4 regions of the Pantoea sp. y20 genome follow, and region 2 is predicted to be linked to each of the others. Evidence: riboswitches for the same ligand, from Rfam matches in the RefSeq annotation. Region 2 holds a riboswitch; each other region holds the start of a gene.

Region 1 (5,854 bases), on a different replicon from region 2:
CATGCATTGTCGGGCGGGCAGAAGCAGCGCGTTGCTATCGCCCGTGCGTTTGCCAATCCGCCGGATTTGGTGATTTGTGACGAGATCACCGCCGCGCTCGACGTCTCGGTGCAGGCCACCATTATCGAGCTGCTGCTGGAACTGCGCCGCCGCTACGGCACCGCGTATCTGTTTATTACCCACGATCTCAACCTGATTCGCCAAATCGCCCATCGTGTCGCCGTGATGTATCGCGGTGACGTGGTGGAAGTGCTGCCCGGCGACAACATGACGGCGCTGGCGCAACATCCTTATACCCGTGCACTGCTTGATGCGGTGCATATTCCCGACTTATCCAAGTCCGTTGCATGACGAGAGAAACATGAAGCCTGAACAGTTGATTCATCATATCGATCGCGATTTTTGCCTCTCATTCCTGGCAAAAATGGTGCAGCACAAAAGCTACAGCGCCACCGATGGCGAGCGTGAATTGGCGAAATACATGGCCGCGCAGATGGCGCAGCTGGGCCTGGAAACCGAACTGCAGAACGTGCCCGGCGACAGGCTGAATGCCATCGGACGATTGGCAGGCAGCGGCGGCGGCAAAAGCCTGCTGTTCAACGGACATCTGGATACTAATCCAGTCACCGAAGGCTGGACCGTCGATCCCTGGGAAGGAAAAATCGATGAACAGTTTATCTACGGTATTGGCGTTTCGAACATGAAAGCGGGTGATGCCGCCTATTTTTGCGCGTTAAAAACGCTGATTGATGCCGGTGTAAAGCTGAAAGGCGATGTGATTTTGACCTACGTGGTGGGCGAGTTGCAGGGCGGCATTGGTACGCTGGCGGCGATTGAGCAAGGTGTGCGCGCCGACTACTTCATCAATGCCGAACCCACCGATCTGCAAGCGCTGACCATGCACGCCGGTTCGCTGATGTTTACTATTGAGCTCACCGGCGATACGCGCCATCTGTCAAAACGGGAAGAAGCGGTGGACGCGATCAGCGCCGCCGTCGAGCTGATTCCGCAGATTAACGGCATGACCTTTAGCGGCGCGAAAACCGCTGAGCATCGCAAGATTAACCGTGGTCATATCGGTACCGTGCATGGCGCGTTAGGCCGCGATCTGGAAGAGTGGCGACCGCCGCAGGTGGCTGACTTTGTGCGCTTAAAAGGCTCGGCACGTTTCGCGCCAGGACAAACGGTGGAAGGTGTGCTCGCCGATCTGCAGGCGCTGCTGAATACCTTATGCCAACGCTATCCGGGCCTGAAAGCCGAGCTTTATGATGATGGCATTCGTGATAAACCCACCATGTTACCGTTCGAAGTGTCCCCGGAGTCCGCCATCGTCAAAGCGGTGAATCGCGGCTGGAAAACCGTGCGCGGCACCGAACAGCCCACCGGCGTGATCACGCCTCCGGCGTTCTTCGGCACCGATGCGGCACATCTCTATCAGCATGCGGGCATGGAAGGGATCGTCTGTGGGCCAGGCGGCAAATACAACACCATGCCGGATGAGCGCGTAGAAATCAGTGAATTCCTCGACATGGTGCGCATCTATCTGCTGGCCATTCTGGAGATTTGCCAGCCGGTTGAGGCCGCGTAATGCAGGTTTAAGCGCTGATGAGAGCTGATAGGATTTAGCCTGACGCAGGACGTTGAACTGAATGATTTATCAGTAACCGTTCCCGCATTACGTTTCGATATGAAATAGGCCACGACGGAGAACATCGCGAGCTATGCCATTTACCGCGAGGCGCATTAAATGGCGTGGTTTTGATGCTTACCAATATTCGGGTTTAACCGCAGGTTTTTTATGCGTCGCAACCCGAACAGGAAACTGGCATGCATCAAGCTCTTCATTGGTGATCGTTCTGCGTATCCAGTGACTATGATTCTGCAGTGAACCCGGAACACCACGGACGTTGCCCTGGCGGTGCGGCAAAATGATCCCGATACGAATGTCGGGAAAATCTTCGCGAATCGCCTTAAGTGCTGGCGTCATGTCGGTGTCAGCCGATACTAACACCAGCTGCGCGATCCTCTCTTCTATTGGCAACGTCTGCTGTTTAGCAAACAAACGATACATGCTGATGGCAATATTCACGTCGGTTTCTTTCTCTTCCAGCTCCCAGATATCTACCTTATCGAGACGTGATGCGGGTAGTTTTTTACTAATGAAACGTGGAGCCCGAGCGTGCTCAAGTCGATGACGTCCGGTGAAGATATTTATTCCGGTCGTTTTCAGCGCGCGAATATAAGTATCCTGAGCGTGTCGGGATTCAATACCGCGTGTGGCGAGGTGGGGAATAACCGAGGAGGTATAATAATTTATTGTTTCAATTATGGCAGTCGGATCCTGTACCCGGCATATATGCGACAGCAGCAATGACAAGTTGAGCCATTTATAAGGCGTACCTGCAAGGAGTCCATAAAATACATTGTATCCATCAATGAATATTGCAGTACGCACTCTTATCCTTCCTTAAGATACGAAAAAACCGGCCTGAGCCGGTTTTTTCACCCTAACGGCCAGTGAACTGAATCGCTGCGTACAGGGTTGAGTTGTGTGGCTAACTTATCAGCATTACTGGCTAAACTCAAGTTGCTCAAGGTGAAATCTAAGCCATAAAGTTTGTAAAATTAGGCTCTTCTTTCGGCTTCAGCAATAGTGCTGCAGTATTTAACTTTGAAAAATCGGGAGATATGCGAATGGTCTTGCTTCAGATTAATGGTAATTCTAATTAAAAGTAACGAGTGCAAATGAAATTTTAAAATATCCATTAACCTGAATTGCTAATTTAAATAACTATCTCAACTGACTATCCTTACTTCCACGGCGGTTATAACCGCTGATCGCCGCCTGTTTTTTATCGATCTTGCTCTGGCAATTCACGCAGTAACGTACGCCAGCCAATGCTGCGCGACGCGCTTCCGGGATCGGTTCGCCGCACTCGTCGCAAAATTCAGCACTTTCACCGTGCCCAAGATTTTCACGAGCGCGTGCCACCGCATCATCTACCGTGGCATCAATTTGTTTGTGTACCGCACCATCTTCTGACCAACCGCCAGCCATACATCACCTCCGCAAATACTCATGCTCTGAGTATAAGACATGACGTGATTTGTGTCGGGCAGCTCAAATTTTCACGCGTATTTAACATGGTTGACACATCATCGCGCGCCATCCTAGACTGCGGCTTGTTCCAAGGGGTGCTCTGTTAAGGGGCTGAGATTCTACCGGCTGGCGTGTATGCGCGGGCAACGTAGTGACCCTCTGAACCTGATCCGGCTAATACCGGCGTAGGGATGCGGAACCGCAGGGCGATATCGCGCCCTGATTCCCTCTTTGTGCTTTGTAGCGGACAGTTCGCGCTCTTCAGGCGTTGCCTGAGAGTCTCTGCGCAATCGCAAAGGTGGCGACGCACATGAACGAAACACACATCATCCAGGCTCTGCTGACATTCCTGCAGCGCGAAGATAGCTCAGACGACGATTTCAACCAGCTGGCCCTCGAAATCTTCGCTTATCAGTTCGCACACAATTCCCCTTATCGCCGCTTCGCCACCCAGCGCGGACGCACGCCGCTGACGGTGAAAAACTGGCGCAACATTCCCGCCATCCCGATTAATGCCTTCAAAGATCTGACGCTCAGCTGCCGTCCCACCGACCAAATTGCCGAGATCTTTATGACCAGCGGCACCACCGGCACGGTAAAAGGGCGCAGTTACCATTCGACGCTGGAGGTGTGGAAAAAATCGATGCTGCTCAACTTCCGCCGTCGCTTTATGGCGGGCCGCGATCGCATCCGCATGGGCATTTTGTTCCCGGATACTGTAGCGATGCCGAACTCCTCGCTGGCGACCTATCTTAAATTGGCGCTGCAGGAGTGTGGCACGCCGGACAGTGAAGTGATGGTGGGCGAACATGGCCTCGAAACCAATCGTCTGTTCACTGCGCTGGAACAGGCCGAAGCGGGCGGCGAACCGTACGCGTTGCTGGGCGCCAGTTACAGCTTTGTGCCTCTGCTGGATAACATGCAGCGCCAAAAACGCCGCTTCGCGCTGCCAGCAGGTAGCCGCATTCTCGATACCGGCGGTTTCAAAGGCCAGTCGCGCGAGATGGGCGCGGAAGAATTCTACGCTTCGCTCTCTCATGCCTTCGGCATTCCGCGTTCCCACTGCATCAACATGTACGGCATGACGGAAATCAGCACGCAGTTTTACGACGCGGGCAATGAGCGCTGCCCGCCGGTGAAATCCGGGCCGCACTGGATCCGCACGCGCGTGGTCAATCCGCTTACCGGTGATGATGTGCCGGACGGCGAAGTTGGCGTGCTGGCGCATCACGATCTGGCGCATTTCAACTCGGTGTCCGCTTTGTTAACGGAAGATGCAGGCGTGATGGTGCCCGGTGGATTCCATCTGCTGGGACGCGCGACCGGCGCTGATGCCAAAGGCTGTTCGCTGACCATGGAAGCGTTTCTCGCCAGCGCGCAGGCACAGTCGTGAAAGAAATTGCCGGACATCTGCCGGGCCTCTCCGCTGACGAAGTGCATTGGCACACGCTGAGTTTCAATCATCGTGGCGAAAGCCTCGAGGTTTGCGTTCCGCAACTTGATGACGCGCAGATAAAGGCGCTCGCAACGCGCATCCGCACCAACGCCCGCGCTTATCTCCAGCAGCTGAGCGTGGCGCAGATCATGGGCATCATTGATGAAGCGGTGGCGCGACTGCTCGATCGTCATCATCCACTGCGCATCAAGGCCGAAAAGCTGCTGCCCATCGTCACCGGTTACGATGCCGAGATGGTGCGGCTTGGCCTTACCGGCTATCTGAAAACCTTTCGTCAGCCGCAGCTGAAGCGCTTTCTGGCGGAGGATTTCGCCGATGCGCAGATGCTCGACGATTTCCAGCCGCGCCCCAAAGGCGGCTTTGCGCGCGCATTTGGCCCGCAATTGTTAATGCATATCTGGGCGGGCAACGTGCCGGGCTTGCCGCTGTGGAGTTTGATTTGCGGTCTGCTGGTTAAGGCGGGCACCATCGGTAAACTGCCAGGCAATGAGCCGCTGATGGCAAGCTGGTTCGCGCAGTTGCTGGCGGAGATCGATCCTAACCTGGGCGAATGTATCGCGGTGGTGTGGTGGAAAGGCGGCGATGCGCAAACCGAACTAACGTGGCTGCGTCAGCCCGATGCGCTGGTGGCTTATGGTGGAAATTCAACGCTGGCGGCGATCCAACAGCGTTTGCCGGTTACCACGCGCTTTCTGCCGCACGGCCATAAAATCAGCTTCGGAATGGTGGCGCGTTCGGCGCTGAATGTACGGCAAGGCGCGGAGCTGGCGCGTCGCGTGGCTTACGACGTGATGCGTTACGACCAAGCCGGTTGTTACTCGCCGCAAATGCTGTTTGTCGAGCGCGGCGGCAAGGTGTCGCCGGATGAGTTCGCCAGCTACATCGCCCATGAACTCGCCGCGCTGGCGCACAAACATCCGCGCCGTCCGCTGGCGAGCGAAGAGATCAACAGCATTGCCGCGTGGCGTAATGGCGAGGAGATTCGCGCGCTGGGCGGCGATCGTACGCTTTACGGCGAGGCGGCAGACGATTGGGCAGTGGTGAGCGTTGATCATGCGGAGCCTTTATCGCCGGCGGCATTGGGCCGTACGTTGAAAGTGGTGTGCGTGGATGCGCTGGAGGAAGTGGTCGATTTGGTGGCGCCGCAGCGGCATTTTCTGCAAACCGCAGGCGTGGCGGCCGCGCCGCAGGCGTTGTTCGGCATTTCGGCTCTGCTCGGGCAAGTGGGCGTTACGCGCATCGCGGCGTTCGGCAATATGACCTCGCCGGAAGCGGGCTGGCATCACGATGGACGTTTT
Region 2 (5,854 bases):
AGGCGTGCGCGTCAGTGGCATCTTTCAATCCATCCTGCCAGGCCTGCATCACCGGAATGCCGTGCGCTTTCACCATCTTGCTCACTTCCAGCGCGAAGTGACTTGGCAAGTGCTCCAGATCTTCCACCTTGCCGGATTTCACCACCGCCTGGCAGACCTGAGATTTTGCCCAGGGTTTGTCCTCTTTGCTTTGGTCTAAAATGCCCGTTCCCGCTTTCGGGTTCTTAGCATCGCTGTAGCCGCTACCGAGGCGAATGTTTTTCGCTTCATCACCGCCAAAGTGCCAGGTGGTCAACGGTTGGCCGGCTTCGCGGTGCATCGCCTGCACTTCACCCATTACTTTATCGACAAAGCGCTTCGAGGAGTCGAGACAAGGATTGAGATAGCTGGTGCGGTCGTACAGCTGCACGGAACGGGTATTCGAGGTATCCGTAGGATCCACCAATCGATATTCACTGGCCTGCTGCGGTTTACCTGCTTTCATCAGTTGCTGATATCGCGCCTCCATAGAGATCACCGCCGCGCGTGCATGCGCGGGCATATCGATTTCCGGGATCACTTCGATGTTGCGCGCCTGCGCATATTTGACGATCTCGATATAATCGGCGCGGCTGAAATGTCCGGTTCCGTTGTTATTCGTGAACGGGCCGGAGCCCAATTGCGGCAGCAGGCATTGCTGCTCAGTCAGATCGTGACAACGCTTACTGCCCACGTCGGTCAACTCTGACAGACCGGGAATTTCGATACGCCAGGCTTCGTCATCGGTCAGGTGGAAGTGGAATTTATTCATCTTCCACGCCGCCATTTGATCGAGCATGCGCAGCACCGCTTGCTTGCTGTGGAAATTACGCGCCACATCGAGGAAGGCACCGCGATAGGCAAAGCGCGGTGCATCTTTCGCTTCGAGCGTGGCGATAATCGGTTTACCTTCAGCCGGCACCAGCGACAGTAACGACATTAAGCCGTAGTAAACGCCAGCCTGATCGTAACCAATGATATCGGTGCCGCGCGGCGTAATACGCAGTTCATAAGCACCGGAAACCGCATTTGCACCCTGGAAATGATTAACGGCGATACGGGTATGAACCGCATAACCCGCTGACTGCGGTTTGAGCCCCATCAAATCGAAACGCTGTTTAACCGCATCAGCCTGGTTGTCCGCCAATACCTCAAGATGCAAGGCAACGCCACGGCTCAGATCGACATCCGCCGCATGAACTTTCACCGAACGCGGCGTTGGGGTGATTTGTCCGCGCAGCGCGCTGGCAGGCAGTTGCGCCACATCGGCATTCTTTGAGAAGCGACTTTGCGGCAGCATTAGCACGTTTTTATCGTCGGCAATGCGCTTCCATTGGCCGCCAAACGGCTTAACAAAGTCGCTGAGGTTTTCGGTATCGGTGCTGGTGATAATTTTTGGCGTGGCATTGGCGGCGGTGACATACCAGCGCGGCATCACGTCGGTGATAAACAGCTGCCAGTATTCATTGACGATAGGGATCTCAATCGACTCACCCGCCGCGATACCTTTGAATTTCTCCGTCGGTTCCAGACGGGTTAAATCGCCGACGATATGAGTCATTTTGAACTGATCGTTATCCACCCGCAGCGTTTCGTGCACGTTGCTCATGTAGATTGCCCAGTTTTTACTGGTGAGCGCCGGACCGTTGTTGGTCAGCGTGATGGTAGCGGTGTTGCAGGATGCCCAATCGGCACCGAGTTTCGCGCAGTTCACGCCGTGATCGGCCGCCTGGTTGTCAGTGACCTGATACTGCACGCCGAACTGACTGATTTGATCGACGACCTGCTGATTACTGCGCGGGGATGAACTGCAGGCGGCAAGGCTCATCACGCTCAGCGCCAGTAAACTGATTTTTAACTTTTTCATGTTGTTATCCTTCTCCACGGAGGTAAGTCTCTGGCTCCTGCCAGATCGGGGTCAAAACAGGGTGAATGGCGCGACGACCATAAATTTGATGTCTTTCTCGTCCTGGAAGATGTTGCCGTAGCCGCCGCTATAGCTGGGAAGATCGCTGTGATTGTCGTAGCGGGTGTAGTGCAGTTTGAATTGGGTGTCTTTGGCGCGGCCTTGCTGGATGGTGTAAACCAGGTCGAGGCTCCATGCGGACTCTTTCAGGCGCTGATTTTGGTCGTACAGGGGATTGGTGGAAGGCTTCGCGTCCCAACCGTAGGCGTACGATGTACCGACTTGCCAGCCAGGTAATTGCCAGTGTCCCAAATCGACCATCACACCGGCGAAGAGCGCTTTCTCACCGTTGGCGTTCCAGTCCGAGCGTGAATCCCACCACACATCCATGCGGCCATTCGAGCTGGCGTAAGACGGCGTCATACGTTGCAGGAAGAAGCCCTGATTACCCTCGGCTTTTACCCATGTGCCTTCCAGGCGGAAATCGAACGCGCCGAGCGTGTAGCCGAACGTCAGCGCCTGCAGCCACGCGAGGCCATCGTAAACATCGTTCACCTGGCCAACGCCGCTGTTGTCACGATCCTTCGCGCCATAAAATTGATAACTGGTGCGCAGCGGTGCATCGGCCAGCGGCAGCTGATAAGAGGCTTTGGCGAAATACTGATCCATGTAATTCGCCGCCTGGCCGTAGGCGCCTTCCAGCACCAGCGCATTTTTAAAATCGTATTTGGCACCAAAGGATTGCAGCCACGGAATCTCCGTCACGCCATCGGCTTTACGGAAGTTGTACATGTCGCGATACCACGGCGCTTTGTATTCGTCAGTCCACATCCAGGAGACGGAAAGGGCGCCGGCGTCGCTAAAATCAAAGGTGGTGCCGGCCTCAACGCCGCGATAGGTGCCGGGCAGGAAGCTCCAGTGCGGTGCCAGCAGCGTCTGCCCGGTGGGCTGCAGATAGCCTGCGCGCAGCCAGTTATCCTGCCATTTTGCCTTGATGGCGGCTTTATAGAGACTTAAGCCGCTCTTATCTCCGCTCCAGTCCTCATCCCAGCGCGTACGGGCATTGCTGAAACCAATTTCATTCGGTGCCGCCGGGCCGCCGTTGCTTAACTCCAGCGCGCCAAACGCTGCCAGATCGAGGCCGATCACCTCACCGGCGTAACCGGATGAGAAGTCGAGATTGGCATTCGCAGAGGCGTGATGCAGATTGGCATCATACTGACCGTACGAGCCTTTTTGCGGATCCATCTCTTTGCGATCGCGCTGGCGTTGCCAGTAAAACAGATTGCCAGAGAGAGTGGCGTCTTCGACAAAACCCACGGCGTGTGCGGAGGGAACCGGCACAAAAGTGCCGGCAAACAGGGCAGAGACAATGGCCGCAGAGAGCGGCGCGCGTGGAATCCGACGCATAGCAAATCCTCCGTGATGCTTCCATGAATAATTAACAAATCCGTATTGTTTCGTCATGAAACAAGTTGCCGGCGATGCTATTTTTCGCGACGCGAATTATCAATGGAATTTATTACAAAGTATGACGCAGCACGCAAAAAAGCGTCGTTTTAAGGCGTTTTATCAATAAGTTACATGAATGTGTAATTTGTTGCTTTGTGAGCCAGATTCCAGGAAAGCGGCGTTTACTTGCTTTACCCCAACTTGTTCCCTATGCTCGCCAACGTAGTTTTGACTCGGGGTGCCCCTTTAATACAGGGCTGAGATACACCCGCCGACCTGATCTGGATAATGCCAGCGTAGGGAAGTCAGATGCCTGACCGCATTCGCCTTCTTGATCGCCGGTTGGGAGCCTTATGAAACAGCCTGACCTTCTTTCCCCCGCGCAACTCGCGCACTCTCTGCAATTGCTGCGTCAGCAAGCGCCGCTGGTGCACTGCATGACCAATGACGTGGTGCAAACCTTTACTGCCAACGTGCTGCTGGCACTGCAAGCTTCGCCCGCGATGGTGATCGATCCTGAAGAAGCGGCGCAGTTTGCCGGTTTTGCCGATGCGTTGTTGATAAACGTAGGTACGCTGACGCGCGAACGTCGTGATGCGATGTGGGCGGCGGTGCAAGCGGCGCAAACCGCAGGCACGCCGTGGACGCTGGATCCGGTGGCGGTCGGCGCACTAACGCTGCGCACCGCATTCTGTCAACAGTTACTGAGCCTGCAACCGGCGGCGATTCGCGGTAACGCTTCAGAAATTCTCGCACTGGCGCAACAGGCTAGCGGCGGACGCGGTGTCGACAGTCTGCATCAGGCCGATATCGCGTTAAGCGCTGCCCAGCAGCTGGCGCGTGATTACCACACCGTTGTGGCGGTGACCGGTGAAGTGGATTATGTCACTGACGGCGTGCAGACATTCGCCATCCCCGGCGGCAGCCCGCTGATGACGCGCGTGGTTGGCACCGGCTGCGCGTTGACGGCGGTGGTTGCCGCCTGCACCAGCTTGCCGGGCGATCGCCTGCAGCATGTCGCTGCGGCCTGCCGCGTGATGTCGCTGGCGGGTGAGCAGACAGCGCGCCAGGTCGCCGGGCCAGGCAGCTTTGCCGCTGCTTTCCTCGATACGCTGTGGACGCTGGAGGTCGAGGCATGAAACGCATCAATGCATTGACCATTGCTGGCACCGATCCGAGCGGCGGCGCAGGTATTCAGGCCGACCTCAAAGCTTTCTCCGCGCTGGGCGCGTATGGCACCAGCGTCATCACCGCGCTGGTGGCGCAGAACACCTGCGGCGTGCAGTCGGTGTATCGCATCGAACCTGATTTTGTTGGCGCACAGCTCGATTCGGTGCTGAATGATGTGCGCATTGATGCTGCGAAGATAGGCATGCTGTCCGAAACCGCTATTGTCGAGGTGGTCGCCGAGCGGCTGAAACGGGCCAGCCTGCCGTTTGTGGTGCTGGATACGGTGATGATTGCCAAAAGCGGCGATGCGCTGCTGTCGCCGGATGCGGTGGCGAGCGTGCGCGAATTGCTGCTGCCGCAGGTATCGCTGATCACACCAAACCTGCCGGAAGCCGCCGCGCTGCTGGGACGCGCGATGGCGCAGGATGAGAAAACCATGTTGCAGCAGGGCGATGCGCTGCTCGATCTTGGCTGCGAAGCGGTGCTGATGAAGGGCGGACACCTTAGCGATGCCGAAAGCCCGGACTGGCTGATTACCCGCGACGGACGTCAGCGCTTTACCGCGCCGCGCGTCAATACGCGCCACACGCACGGCACCGGATGCTCGCTTTCAGCCGCGCTGGCGGCGTTGCGTCCGCGCCATGATTGCTGGGCGGCAACGGTCGCTGAAGCCAAGGCGTGGCTGCAACAGGCGCTGCTGCACGCCGATTCGCTGGAGGTCGGCAAAGGCATTGGGCCGGTGCACCATTTCCATCAATGGTGGTAGGGCGTAACGCCAGATTGCCGCTTTTTCACTGCGCATCCGTCTGAAAAATGGAGTCAGCAATTTGCCAGCCTGGCGCTTTCCGGTCCAGGCTGTTGGGGGCGAATCGGCAACGGCCGGTTCCAATCCAGCCATTTATCAGGAGCGAACATGACGGACATCGTACAGTTATTGGGCAAAGAGGCGGATAGCCTTCTTCAACATCGCTGCATGACCATTCCAGCGGATAGCCTCTATTTACCCGGCGCGGATTATGTTGATCGCGTAATGATCGACAACAATCGTTCTCCTGCCGTACTGCGCAACATGCAAACGCTGTACAACACCGGACGTTTAGCCGGCACCGGCTATTTGTCGATTTTGCCGGTCGATCAGGGCGTTGAGCACTCGGCGGGCGCATCCTTTGCGGCCAATCCAGCTTATTTTGATCCAAAAAACATTGTTGAGCTGGCGATTGAAGCCGGCTGTAACTGCGTCGCCTCTACCTACGGCGTGCTGGCTTCGGTTTCTCGCCGCTACGCGCACCGCATTCCGTTTATGGTGAA
Region 3 (5,854 bases), on a different replicon from region 2:
TCCGGCTTGTCGCCGCTGAGCCGCGCCGACAGCATCACGTTGTCGAGCACCGTCAGCCACGGATACAGCAGATCCTGCTGGCCCATCCACGCCACGTTGCCGCTCAAGCCCTGCACCGCGCCCTGCTGCGGCTGGAGTAAACCGGCCACCAACCGCAGCAACGTACTTTTGCCGATGCCGCTGCGTCCCAGCATTACCGTGGTTTTGCCACCGCGCAGGTGCAGATTCAGCCGCTGACATAGCGGTTTATCGCCCCAGCTAAAGCTCACATCGTTGAAGAGAATGTCGTGATTCATGGGCGATTGGCCGCCAGAATCGCCAGCTGATGAAATCCGCGCTGCGCCAGGGCGCTGGCGGCTTGCGCGGCACGGATGCCGCTGGCGCACACCAGCACGATGCGCTGCTGGGCGGGCGGCTGCCACGCGGCGATCGCCTGCGGCAAGATGCGCTCAACGCCATCCGCCACGCTGACCGGCGCTTCTTCACAGCTGCGCAGTTCGACAATACAGTCATCGGCGGCCAGCATTTGCAGGTCGATAAACGGCACCGCATATTCCGGCTCTTCAGCATCATCAAAGCGGAACTGGCGGAAGTGCCAGTTCACAAAATCGCAGTTCACCAGACAACCGAGCGGTGAAGGCTGTAATTCCAGCAGTACGCTGAGCGCCATCTGCGCCTGCATCGCGCCGAGCGTTGCCACCGCCGGGCCCATCACGCCTGCGGTGTTGCAGTTCGCGGCCGATGACGGCAAGCGCGGGAACAGCGCGCGATAGCTCGGCGCGCCGCCACAGAATCCGCCGACGTAACCTTGCCGCCCCAGCACCGAGGCGCTGATCAGCGGCATGCCCGCCTGCATGCAAGCATCGGAAAGTTGGTAGGTGACGGCAAAGTTATCGGCGGCGTCGATCACCAGATCGCATCCCGCCAGCGCCTGCTGCAGATTGCTGGCGCTCAGCGACTGCTGCAGCGCCTCGATTTGCACCTGCGGATTGCGCTGCTGCAAGGCGTGCTGCGCGCGCAGCACTTTGGGCTGGTCGATATCCTGCTGCGTAAACAGCGTTTGCCGATGCAGGTTATGCAGCGCCACCACATCGTCGTCATACAGCCGAATATGGCCGACGCCCGCGCCCACCAGCTGCGGCAGGAGCGTGGCGCCTAGTCCGCCCGCGCCCGCCACCAGCACGCGCGCGTTAAGTAGCTTTTGCTGCCCGGCTTCGCCGATTTCCGCCAGCATCATCTGGCGTTGATAACGTTGCATAGTTGCCGTCCTTAACTCAGATTTGCCAGGCCGAAGATCGGCGTGGACGCGGCTGCCATATCGCGCTTCTCCATCAGTCCGGCAGCGCGCGCGGCTTGTCCGGCTTCAATCGCCAGCCGGAAAGCGTTGGCCATGCCGATTGGATCGCCGGCTTTGGCGACGGCGGTGTTGAGCAAAATGCCATCGAAGCCCATTTCCATCGCCTGCGCCGCCTGCGACGGCGCGCCAATGCCCGCATCAATGATCAGCGGGATGTCGCTGAACCACGCACGCATGGCGCGCAGGCCGTCGATGTTACGCAAACCCTGGCCGGAACCAATCGGCGCGCCCCACGGCATCAACAGTTCGCAGCCCGCCGCCAGCAGCTTTTCGCCGACGATCAGATCTTCGGTGGTGTACGGAAATACCTGAAAACCCTCTGCGCTGAGGATGCGCGCGGCTTCCACCAGTGCGAAAGGATCGGGTTGCAGCGTGTCGGCATGACCAATCACTTCCAGTTTGATCCACGCGGTGTTGAACAGTTCGCGCGCCATGTGCGCGGTGGTGACGGCCTCTTTTACCGTGTGACAACCGGCGGTATTCGGTAACACGCGGATATTGAGGCTGGTCAGCAGTTCGCGGAATGCCGCGCCTGCCGCGCCTTCGCGCCGCAAACTGACGGTGATGATGTCGGTGCCAGCGGCGGCAATCGCCTGCTGCAAAATAGCGGGTGAAGGATAGCCAGCGGTGCCGAGCAGGAAGCGTGATTGCGGTTCAAAATCGTAAAACATCGCTTAACCTCCCTGCATCGGTGACAGCACTTCAAGCTGGCAACCTTCATCCAGCCGCTGCGTGTCGTACTGACTTTTTGGCACAAACGCACCGTTATAGGCGGTGGCGACGCAGGCCACATCAATTTGCTGCTCGATCAGCAATTCGCTCAGGCTTGTTGCCTGCGTGTTGATGAGGCGGCCGTTAAGCTGAATATTCATAGTTGAGCTCCCCAGAAATGCGTTGCATCAGCTGCTCTGCCAGCATTGGCGCCAGTAGAAAACCGTGGCGATACATGCCGTTGAGATAAAAGGTGTGATTGTGATAGTGGATTTCCGGCAGATTCGCCGGATAAGCCGGACGCAGCCCGCTGCCGCTCTCAATCACGCGCGCTTCGGCTAATGCGGGATGGATGGCATAGGCGGCGCTGAGTAACTCCATCATGGCGCGCGCGCTGATGGCGCTGGCATCGTCGCTCTCAATCATGGTGGCGCCGAGCATAAAATGGCCGCCGCGACGCGGCACCAGATAGCAGGGAAAACGCGGATGCAGCAGACGAATCGGGCGGGAAAACTGCACTTCATCGCTGTGCAAAATCAGCATCTCGCCGCGCACCGCGCGCAGGCGCGGCAGTTGCGGCGCAGCGTGGATGCCGCGACAATCGATAATTTGGCCGCTCGGCGCGTGATTGCTGAATGACACGCCGCGCGCGATCAGCGCGTCACGCATCTCCTGCAACGCCAGACGCGGATCGAGATGCGCTTCACCGGCGAAAAACAGACCGCGCGTAAAGCGCCCTTCCAGCGCCGGTTCAATGTTGGCGGGATCGACCCATTGATGCTGCTCGGTCATGCGGGCGAAACGGTTGAGTTCCTGGCTATCGCGCGGCGGCGCAACCACCAACGTGCCCTGATGCTCGACGCTGCTGACGCGCTGTTGCCACCACGCGGCGGCGTGTTGCCCAAGAGTGATAACATCGCGCGGCGCGCTCTCGGCTTCACACCAGGGCGCCAGCATGCCGCCAGCAAACCACGATGCCGGGCGGCGCGCGTCATCGCCCATCACCTCAACGTCTTCACCGCGTTCCGCTAGTAAAGTGGCTACGCATAGGCCCGCCACGCCGCAGCCAAGCACGCTCCAGCGGCTCACAGCGCCGGTTCCAGGATGTTCAAACAGGGGGAATTCACATCGGCCTCTCAGTGTTAGCTGAGACCCGCAGATACAGGAGAAGGGAAATGGCGCATACATCGAGCTGGTTTGAGCGCCAGACAGCCCAATGATAAAGACTGTCAGTCTTCCTACGCCAGTATCAACTGGGTCAGGTTCAAAGGGTCGCTAAACCGCGCAGTGCGCTATTAGCCTCTCAGTCTCTTTGGCGAGACTCCCCCGACGCGTCTATTTGTATTGCAGGCGATGGTCGCCGTCAAGCGCGGAATAACCGGATGCTTTACGTGGCATTTAGCATCACGGCATTTATCGCTACTTAGGCTTTGTGGATCACAAACGTAACATATGGTATACAAACACATTATTTTATGCGCAAGAAAACATTACAGGTGATGTCGGAATAACCATGAACAATATTAAAATTGCATTTATTAAAGCCGGCTGGCACAAAGAAATTGTCCATAATGCCTTGGTGGGTTTTGAAAAAGAATTAGCCGATCAATCCGTAGAAGCGGAATTAAAAGTGCTGGAAGTGCCTGGCGCATTTGAAATGCCGCTGCTGGCTAAGCGTTTGGCCGAAACCGGCAAATACGATGCGATTGTCTGCGCTGCGCTGGTGGTTGACGGCGGTATCTATCGCCATGATTTCGTTGCCGCTGCGGTGGTTGATGGCTTGATGAATGTGCAGCTGACCACCAACGTACCGGTATTTTCCGTTTCTTTAACGCCACATAATTTCCAGCCGGTTGATGTGATTGAAAACTTCTATACCGAGCATTTCATTAAGAAAGGCAAAGAAGCGGCGCGCGCAGTGTTAGCGATCCATAATTTGTCGATTGATTGATGCATTAAAAAGGGAGCACCTCTTCAGGCGCTCCCTTTTTATTTATGATGACCTTCAACGGCTCATTTTCAGAATAGTGCCAGTCATCTCGTAAAATAGTCTAACGAACAAAGTACTTGCTATTCGTCATTAACGCTGTGGATGATTCACTTCCAGCGGACGCAGATCAAACACCAGCACTTCCGCATCATCACCGTTAGCAAACTGCAGCGCGCTTTCGTTGCGAACGCGTGCACCGTCGCCCTCTTTGAACTTCACGCCGTTCACTTCGATGCTGCCGCGAGCCACGTGAATATAGGCGTAACGATCGGCATCCAACGCGAAGGTTTGCTGCTCGACACCGTCGAACAGTCCGGCATAAACGCGAATATCCTGACGCACGCTGAGTGAACCGTTATCCCCTGCCGGCGAAATAATCAGGCGCAGCTGACCGCGTTTGTCACGTTCCGCCACTGAAATCTGCTGATAACCGGGAGGCGAATTACGTTCGCCAGGCACAATCCAGATCTGCAGGAAGTGCACGTTGTCCGTTTTCGAGTGGTTAAACTCGCTGTGCGTGACGCCGCTGCCGGCGCTCATTAGCTGCACATCACCCGGCACAATCACCGAACCGGTGCCCATGGAATCTTTATGCTCCAGCGCGCCTTCCAGCACGTAGGAGATGATCTCCATGTTGTTGTGCGGATGCGCACCAAAACCGCGACCCGGTGCAACGCGGTCATCATTGATCACCAGCAAATCTGAGAAGCCGGTTTGTTTTGGATCCCAGTAACTGGCAAAAGAGAACGTATGATGCGAGTTCAACCAACCGTGGTCACCCACTCCGCGTTGTTCTGACAGGCGTTGTTCAATCATGGTCTGCTCCTCAAATTTGCTGTTGGGAGGCGATTGCCCTTCCCGTTGCAAACAAGTATACGTAAACTGATTTGCCTAACAATGCGTCAAAATGACAATGACTGTCACCGAAAAGTGGACAATATGCAGATTGAAGATCTCCGTATTTATGTAGCCGTCATCAAAGCTGGCAACTTCACCGCTGCCGCCGAACAGCTGATGCTGTCGAAGCAGTATGTCAGCCGCCGCATCGCCGCGCTGGAGGAGTCGCTTGGCGCGCGGCTGCTGAATCGCAACACGCGGAAGTTATCGGTAACCGATAACGGCCAGCTGTTTGCGCAGCACGCGCAGCGCATTCTCGATGATGTGCAGGAAGCCGAGCTGGCGGTATCGGGGCGTCGTCAGGTGCTGCAGGGCAGCTTCCGCCTGAGCGTGCCGATGTCGTTTGGTATCAGCCATTTGTCGCCGTTTATTGCCGAGTTTCTCAGCCAGCATCCGGGGTTGCAGTTTCAGGTTGAACTGGCGGATCGGCATGTCGATATGGTGGGTGAAGGATTTGATATGGCGATTCGCATCGGTACGCTGCCAGATTCGAGTTTGATCGCCAGGCGACTGGGCGAGTTCCGCCGCGTGATCTGCGGCAGCCCGTCCTACCTGCAGGGCGCAGGCGCACCGCGAACGCCGGAGGAGCTGAGCGAGCATTTGTGTCTGCGCTACGGGCGCGAAAGCCAGACCGGCTGGGAACTGTTTAACGGCGACCAGCGCAAAGTGATTAGCGTGCATGGGCCGATGGTGAGTAATAACGGGGAAATGCTGCGCGACGCAGCAGTGGCCGGATTGGGTCTGATTATGCTGCCAGAGTTTATTGTGGCGCCAGCGCTGGCGAGCGGTGAGCTGGTGAAGGTGCTGGAAGAGTGGCAGCCGACCTCGCTCCATCTCAATGCGCTCTATCCGCAGCACCGTCAGCGCAGTGAGATCAATCGGGTGTTTATGACATTTTT
Region 4 (5,854 bases), 1.8 Mb from region 2:
GATCGAGGATGCGGCGATAGAGTTGCGGATCGGCGAATGCGGTCTGCTGACAAAAAGCCCAATAGTTGGGGAACATACGCTCGCAAAGGCAGGCCATGAAAGTCATATGCTGCCAGCTTTCAAGCTTCGCCAGACGCAAATGGACGGGATTCTGTAACATCAAACTTACTCTCAATAGGTTAGCTGGCGGCAGTGTACCGCAAAAGCCGGGCACAAACAGCGTTAAGGCGTGTTTTGCCAGCGCAGAAAGGCCGGGCGTCCGGAGGCGACAGCATCCGCCCAACGCGTCGGTTCCGGCAAACGATAGCCCGCAGTACAGGCTTCCACCCATTGCAATGCGCTATCCATGCTGACGCGATGGCCGGTCGAGATAAACAGCGGATTACAGCGCGCTTTACTGCGCCATACCCAGCCAATCTGTTCGCCTTTGTCGAGCAGCGGCTGACGGCTGCCTGGCTCGGCGTCCAGCTCAGCAAAACGTCCACACAAACGCTTCTTCGCCACGCCAATGGTGGGCACATCCACCAGCGAACCGAAATGCGCCGCCACGCCAAGCCGACGGGGATGGGAAATACCGTGGCCATCCACAAACAGCAGATCGGGCAACTGGGAGAGCTGCTGCCAGGCTTCCAGCAGCGCCGGCATTTCGCGGAAGGATAAGAAGCCCGGAATATAGGGCATGGTGGTGGCCACGCGCGCAATGCGGTGTTCCACCAGCTTTAAGGATGGATACTCGAGGATGATCAGAGCCGCGCGCGTGATCTCGCCGCCCTGTTCAAATCCCACGTCGGCACCACCAATAAAGCGTGGCGGCAGCACATCGAAATCATCCTGCCGCACCACATCAGCAGCGCGCTGTAACTGTTCCTGGCGTAGTGCGGCTAAATCCATCATCAGCCCTGATGATACGGACGTGACAGACGATGCACCGCTTCAACAAACGCACCAGCATGCTCAGGCGGCACATCAGGATGGATGCCGTGGCCCAGGTTAAACACGTGACCTTCGCCAGTGCCAAAACCTTCGAGAATCCCGGCGACTTCCTGCTCAATGCGCGCAGGCGGTGCATACAGCATGGAAGGATCCATGTTGCCCTGCAGCGCCACTTTATCACCCACACGACGACGCGCATCGGCGATATCGGTGGTCCAGTCGAGTCCCAGCGCATCGCAGCCGGTCGCCGCTATCGCTTCCAGCCATTGGCCGCCACCTTTAGTGAACAGCGTAATAGGAACGCGGCGACCTTCATTCTCATGCAGCACGCTATCGACGATTTTATGCATGTAATAGAGCGAGAATTCGCGATAGTCGCGTCCGGTCAGCACGCCGCCCCATGTGTCGAACACCATGACCGACTGCGCGCCAGCTTTGATCTGCGCATTGAGATAAAGAATCACGCTATCTGCCAGCTTATCCAGCAGCTTGTGCAGGGTTTGCGGCTCGGCGTACATCATCTTTTTAATTTTGGTGAACGCTTTGCTGCTGCCGCCTTCAACCATGTAGGTTGCCAGCGTCCATGGGCTGCCGGAGAAACCGATCAGCGGCACTTCGCCTTTCAGGTTGTGACGAATGGTACGCACCGCGTTCATCACATAACCGAGCTCTTGCTCTGGATCCGGCACTGGCAGATTGTCGACATCCGCACGGCAGGTGATCGGATTGGAGAAACGCGGGCCTTCGCCGGTCTCAAAGTAGAGCCCAAGTCCCATCGCATCCGGAATGGTGAGGATATCGCTGAAGAGAATTGCCGCATCCAGCGCATAGCGACGCAGCGGTTGCAGCGTGACTTCACACGCCAGCTCAGCATTCTTACACAGCGACATAAAATCACCGGCTTCAGCGCGCGTGGCTTTGTACTCCGGCAAATAACGCCCGGCTTGTCGCATCATCCATACCGGTGTGACATCTACCGGCTGACGTAACAGGGCGCGCAGATAACGATCGTTCTTCAGTTCACTCATAATGGGCTCTCTCATGCTAAGGCCAGCAGTGTAGCATTTTCACGCCGCGCTGGCGCGGCACAGGGCAACGGTATCTTCAATCAGGCGACGCGCCACCGTGCCGGGCGGCGGCAACAGCGGCAGATCGTCGTAGCGATACCAGCCGGCATCCAGCAGCTCTTTGCCGTCGTGTTGCAGATCGCCGCCGTCATATTCCGCCATATACGCCATCATCAGAGAGTGCGGGAACGGCCACGGCTGCGAGGTAACGTAACGCACGTTTTTCACCCGCACGTTGCTCTCCTCCATCACTTCCCGCGCCACCGCTTGTTCTAAGGTTTCGCCCACTTCGACAAAGCCCGCCAGCACGGTGTAGATATTGTTACGATGACGCGCATGATTGGCGAGCAGGATCTCATCGCCACGGCGGATAGCCACGATGATGCACGGCGCAATTTGCGGGTAATAACGCTCGCGGCAGTGATTGCACAAGCAGGCAAATTCGCGTTTGCTGATGTGCATCTCATGGCCGCAATAGCCGCACCAGCGATGCGAGCGGTAAAACTCCGCCAGCTGCACGCCACGTCCGGCGATTTGGAACAGGCCGACATCCTCATCAATCAGTTGGCGCACGGAGCCCATGCTGTCCGGACGCGATTCACGTACCAGCCAGACATTCTCGCCCTGCCACTCGCCGATCAAAATCGCGTTGCTGCCGCTGAGGCCAAAATCGCTGGCTAAGCCATGCGGCAATTCGCCCTGCGGCAACCAAAGTTTTTGCTCATGGCTGACAACCCACCATCCAGCGTCTAAGCTTGAGATCTCACGTTGCATCTTAATCGTTGTCCTTAGCGTCAAATCGCACGCTGAAATCCTAATATTAAGTGTGTAATAAACAACTATAACCTACCTGGAGCCCCATATGCTTAACCAGTTAGATAACCTGACAGAGCGTGTAGGCGGCGGAAATGAATTGGTTGATTCATGGCTGCGCGCCCGTCGACAGCTGCTCGTCACTTACTACGAGCTTATTGGCATGAAGCCACAAAAAGATGCGTTATCCACGCTGGATGAACAGGCGCTGGACGCATTTTGTCACAACCTGGTGGATTACCTTTCCACCGGCCATTTCAGCGTGTATGAACACATCATTAGTGAGATGCAGGGTGATAGCCCCTTATTCGTCGCTGCGCAGATTTATCCGGCACTGGAGGCGAATACCGATCGCATCATGCAGCTCTACGATAGCCATCTGCAGCAAGCGATTAACGATGATAATTGCGTGGATTTTCAAACCGCGCTCTCCGAAGTCGGCGAGGTGCTGGAATCGCGCTTCACGCTGGAAGATAAGCTGGTGCAACTCGCCTGGGACAACCAGCTGGCGCTTCCGCCGGTTGCCAACGACAGCGCCATTGCCCGCCCGGCTTAGAACCCCGAAGATGTAAAAAACTTGTTATTCAAGAAAAGCCCTCTTATGCTAAATGGGCTTTTTTATTGTCTTCTTTAACGACAATCAAAAGGCAAATTTTGCGGTTTAAGCGTAGCGTGCGCAGCCAGTTTGCACTCGGACAGCGCGCAGGGACCGGAGCGTACACGTAGTACGTGACGGTCACGAGCACTGCCCAGGTGCAAAATGGCAAGCAAAGTAGCTTAAACCACAAAACACCAACTTGTCGGAGTGCCCTCTAGGGCTGAGACCGTTAATTCGGGATCCGCGGAACCTGATCAGGTTAGTACCTGCGAAGGGAACAAGAGTAGACATTATCAGCACGGTGCATGCTGGCGCCCGGCACCGTACCTGTTACTCCTTCCGAACTCTGGACAAGCAACTTCCAACCGTTACCGGAAACTTGCTATGTCTGCTAAAACTTCTCGTCGTGAACAACGCGCTCAGGCGCAAGAATTTATCGATTCCCTGCAGGGAACCGCTTTCCCCAACTCCAAACGTATCTGGATCACCGGCAGCCGCGCGGATATTCGCGTGCCGATGCGTGAGATACAGCTCAGTCCAACGCACATAGGCGGCAGCAAAGAGAATCCGCACTATGAGCCAAATGAAGCGGTGCCGGTTTACGACACCGCCGGGGCTTATGGCGATCCTCAAGCCACCATTAATGTGCATCAGGGACTCGACAGGCTGCGTGCCAATTGGATCGAAGAACGTGACGACAGCGAAACCATCCACCAGCTGAGTTCCCGTTACACGCAGCAGCGTCTGGCGGATGAAGGCCTGGACCATCTGCGTTTTGAGCAGCTGCCGCAACCGCGCCGTGCCAAAGCGGGTCGCCGGGTTACCCAACTGCACTATGCGCGTCAGGGCATCATCACGCCGGAGATGGAGTTTATCGCGCTGCGTGAAAACATGGGCCGCGAGCGTATTCGCGGTGAAGTGCTGTTACAGCAGCATCCGGGTCACAGCTTTGGTGCCAATCTGCCAGAAAATATCACCGCGGAATTTGTCCGTCAAGAAGTCGCCAATGGGCGCGCCATCATCCCTTCGAACATCAACCATCCCGAATCCGAACCGATGATTATCGGCCGCAACTTCCTGGTGAAAGTGAATGCCAACATTGGCAACTCTGCGGTGAGCTCATCTATTGAAGAGGAAGTGGAGAAGCTGGTGTGGTCAACGCGCTGGGGCGCAGACACTGTGATGGATCTCTCAACCGGCCGCTATATCCATGAAACGCGTGAGTGGATTTTGCGCAATAGTCCGGTGCCGATTGGTACGGTGCCGATTTATCAGGCGCTGGAGAAAGTGAACGGCATTGCAGAAGATCTCAACTGGGAGATTTTCCGCGACACGCTGCTGGAGCAGGCGGAACAAGGCGTTGACTACTTCACTATTCACGCTGGCGTGCTGCTGCGCTATGTGCCGATGACGGCCAAACGCCTGACCGGCATTGTGTCGCGCGGTGGCTCGATTATGGCGAAATGGTGCCTGTCGCATCACACCGAAAATTTCCTCTATCTGCACTTCCGCGAGATTTGTGAAATTTGTGCCGCCTACGATGTGGCGCTGTCACTGGGCGACGGCCTGCGTCCCGGCTCGATTCAGGATGCCAACGATGAGGCGCAATTTGCCGAACTGCATACGCTGGGCGAACTGACCAAAATCGCCTGGGAATACGATGTGCAGGTGATGATTGAAGGTCCGGGCCATGTGCCCATGCAGATGATTCGACGCAATATGACCGAACAGCTTGAGCATTGTCACGAAGCCCCGTTTTACACGCTTGGCCCGCTCACCACCGATATCGCGCCCGGCTATGACCATTTCACTTCCGGCATCGGCGCGGCCATGATTGGCTGGTTCGGCTGCGCCATGCTGTGTTACGTGACGCCGAAAGAGCACCTCGGTTTGCCGAACAAAGAGGATGTGAAGCAAGGGCTGATCACCTACAAGATCGCTGCGCACGCGGCGGATCTGGCGAAAGGTCATCCCGGTGCGCAGATCCGTGACAATGCGATGTCGAAAGCGCGTTTTGAATTCCGCTGGGAAGATCAGTTCAATCTGGCGCTCGATCCGCACACCGCACGCGCCTATCACGATGAAACCCTGCCGCAGGAATCGGGAAAAGTGGCGCACTTCTGCTCGATGTGCGGCCCGAAATTCTGCTCGATGAAAATTACCCAGGAAGTGCGTGAGTTTGCCGCCCGCCAACAGGCTGAAGCCCAGCCGATTGAGATGGGTATGGCGCAAATGTCGAACGCCTTCCGCAATCGTGGCGGCGAGATCTATCACGCTGCCGATACCCTTAAAGAGGAAAATGTATGACCGACGCCTTTCCTGCCACAGCCTCAAAGCTGGGGCTGTATCCGGTTGTTGATAGCGTGGAATGGATCGCGCGCTTGCTGGAAGCCGGTGTGCGCACCATACAGCTGCGCATCAAAGATTGTGAAGATTACGAGGT

Evidence for each region. Region 2 has a riboswitch for thiamine pyrophosphate ahead of thiM (hydroxyethylthiazole kinase). Riboswitches for the same ligand answer to the same signal wherever they lie in the genome.
Region 1: another riboswitch for thiamine pyrophosphate. It lies ahead of ACYAC5_RS23060 (LuxE/PaaK family acyltransferase); the one in region 2 lies ahead of thiM (hydroxyethylthiazole kinase).
Region 3: another riboswitch for thiamine pyrophosphate. It lies ahead of ACYAC5_RS20785 (FAD-dependent oxidoreductase); the one in region 2 lies ahead of thiM (hydroxyethylthiazole kinase).
Region 4: another riboswitch for thiamine pyrophosphate. It lies ahead of thiC (phosphomethylpyrimidine synthase ThiC); the one in region 2 lies ahead of thiM (hydroxyethylthiazole kinase).

Annotation. Positions count from the first base shown of each region.
Region 1 is NZ_JBUBNJ010000002.1:713,459-719,312, reverse strand. It holds gene ACYAC5_RS23080 (ABC transporter ATP-binding protein) at 1-351, shown strand, start outside; gene ACYAC5_RS23075 (M20 family metallopeptidase) at 362-1,588, shown strand; gene ACYAC5_RS23070 (NYN domain-containing protein) at 1,766-2,455, opposite strand; gene ACYAC5_RS23065 (DksA/TraR family C4-type zinc finger protein) at 2,792-3,058, opposite strand; TPP riboswitch at 3,182-3,309, shown strand; gene ACYAC5_RS23060 (LuxE/PaaK family acyltransferase) at 3,411-4,493, shown strand; gene ACYAC5_RS23055 (acyl-CoA reductase) at 4,490-5,854, shown strand, end outside.
Region 2 is NZ_CM142816.1:2,758,539-2,764,392, reverse strand. It holds gene ACYAC5_RS12910 (family 20 glycosylhydrolase) at 1-1,885, opposite strand, end outside; gene chiP (chitoporin ChiP) at 1,937-3,334, opposite strand; TPP riboswitch at 3,601-3,696, shown strand; gene thiM (hydroxyethylthiazole kinase) at 3,730-4,515, shown strand; gene thiD (bifunctional hydroxymethylpyrimidine kinase/phosphomethylpyrimidine kinase) at 4,512-5,312, shown strand; gene fbaB (class I fructose-bisphosphate aldolase) at 5,460-5,854, shown strand, end outside.
Region 3 is NZ_JBUBNJ010000002.1:213,615-219,468, reverse strand. It holds gene ACYAC5_RS20805 (ABC transporter ATP-binding protein) at 1-296, opposite strand, end outside; gene ACYAC5_RS20800 (HesA/MoeB/ThiF family protein) at 293-1,258, opposite strand; gene ACYAC5_RS20795 (thiazole synthase) at 1,270-2,028, opposite strand; gene thiS (sulfur carrier protein ThiS) at 2,032-2,229, opposite strand; gene ACYAC5_RS20785 (FAD-dependent oxidoreductase) at 2,213-3,157, opposite strand; TPP riboswitch at 3,287-3,406, opposite strand; gene ACYAC5_RS20780 (6,7-dimethyl-8-ribityllumazine synthase) at 3,582-4,019, shown strand; gene ACYAC5_RS20775 (pirin family protein) at 4,149-4,874, opposite strand; gene ACYAC5_RS20770 (LysR family transcriptional regulator) at 4,998-5,854, shown strand, end outside.
Region 4 is NZ_CM142816.1:285,136-290,989, reverse strand. It holds gene ACYAC5_RS01330 (YjaG family protein) at 1-160, opposite strand, end outside; gene nfi (deoxyribonuclease V) at 223-891, opposite strand; gene hemE (uroporphyrinogen decarboxylase) at 894-1,961, opposite strand; gene nudC (NAD(+) diphosphatase) at 2,001-2,774, opposite strand; gene rsd (sigma D regulator) at 2,863-3,369, shown strand; TPP riboswitch at 3,605-3,705, shown strand; gene thiC (phosphomethylpyrimidine synthase ThiC) at 3,796-5,718, shown strand; gene thiE (thiamine phosphate synthase) at 5,715-5,854, shown strand, end outside.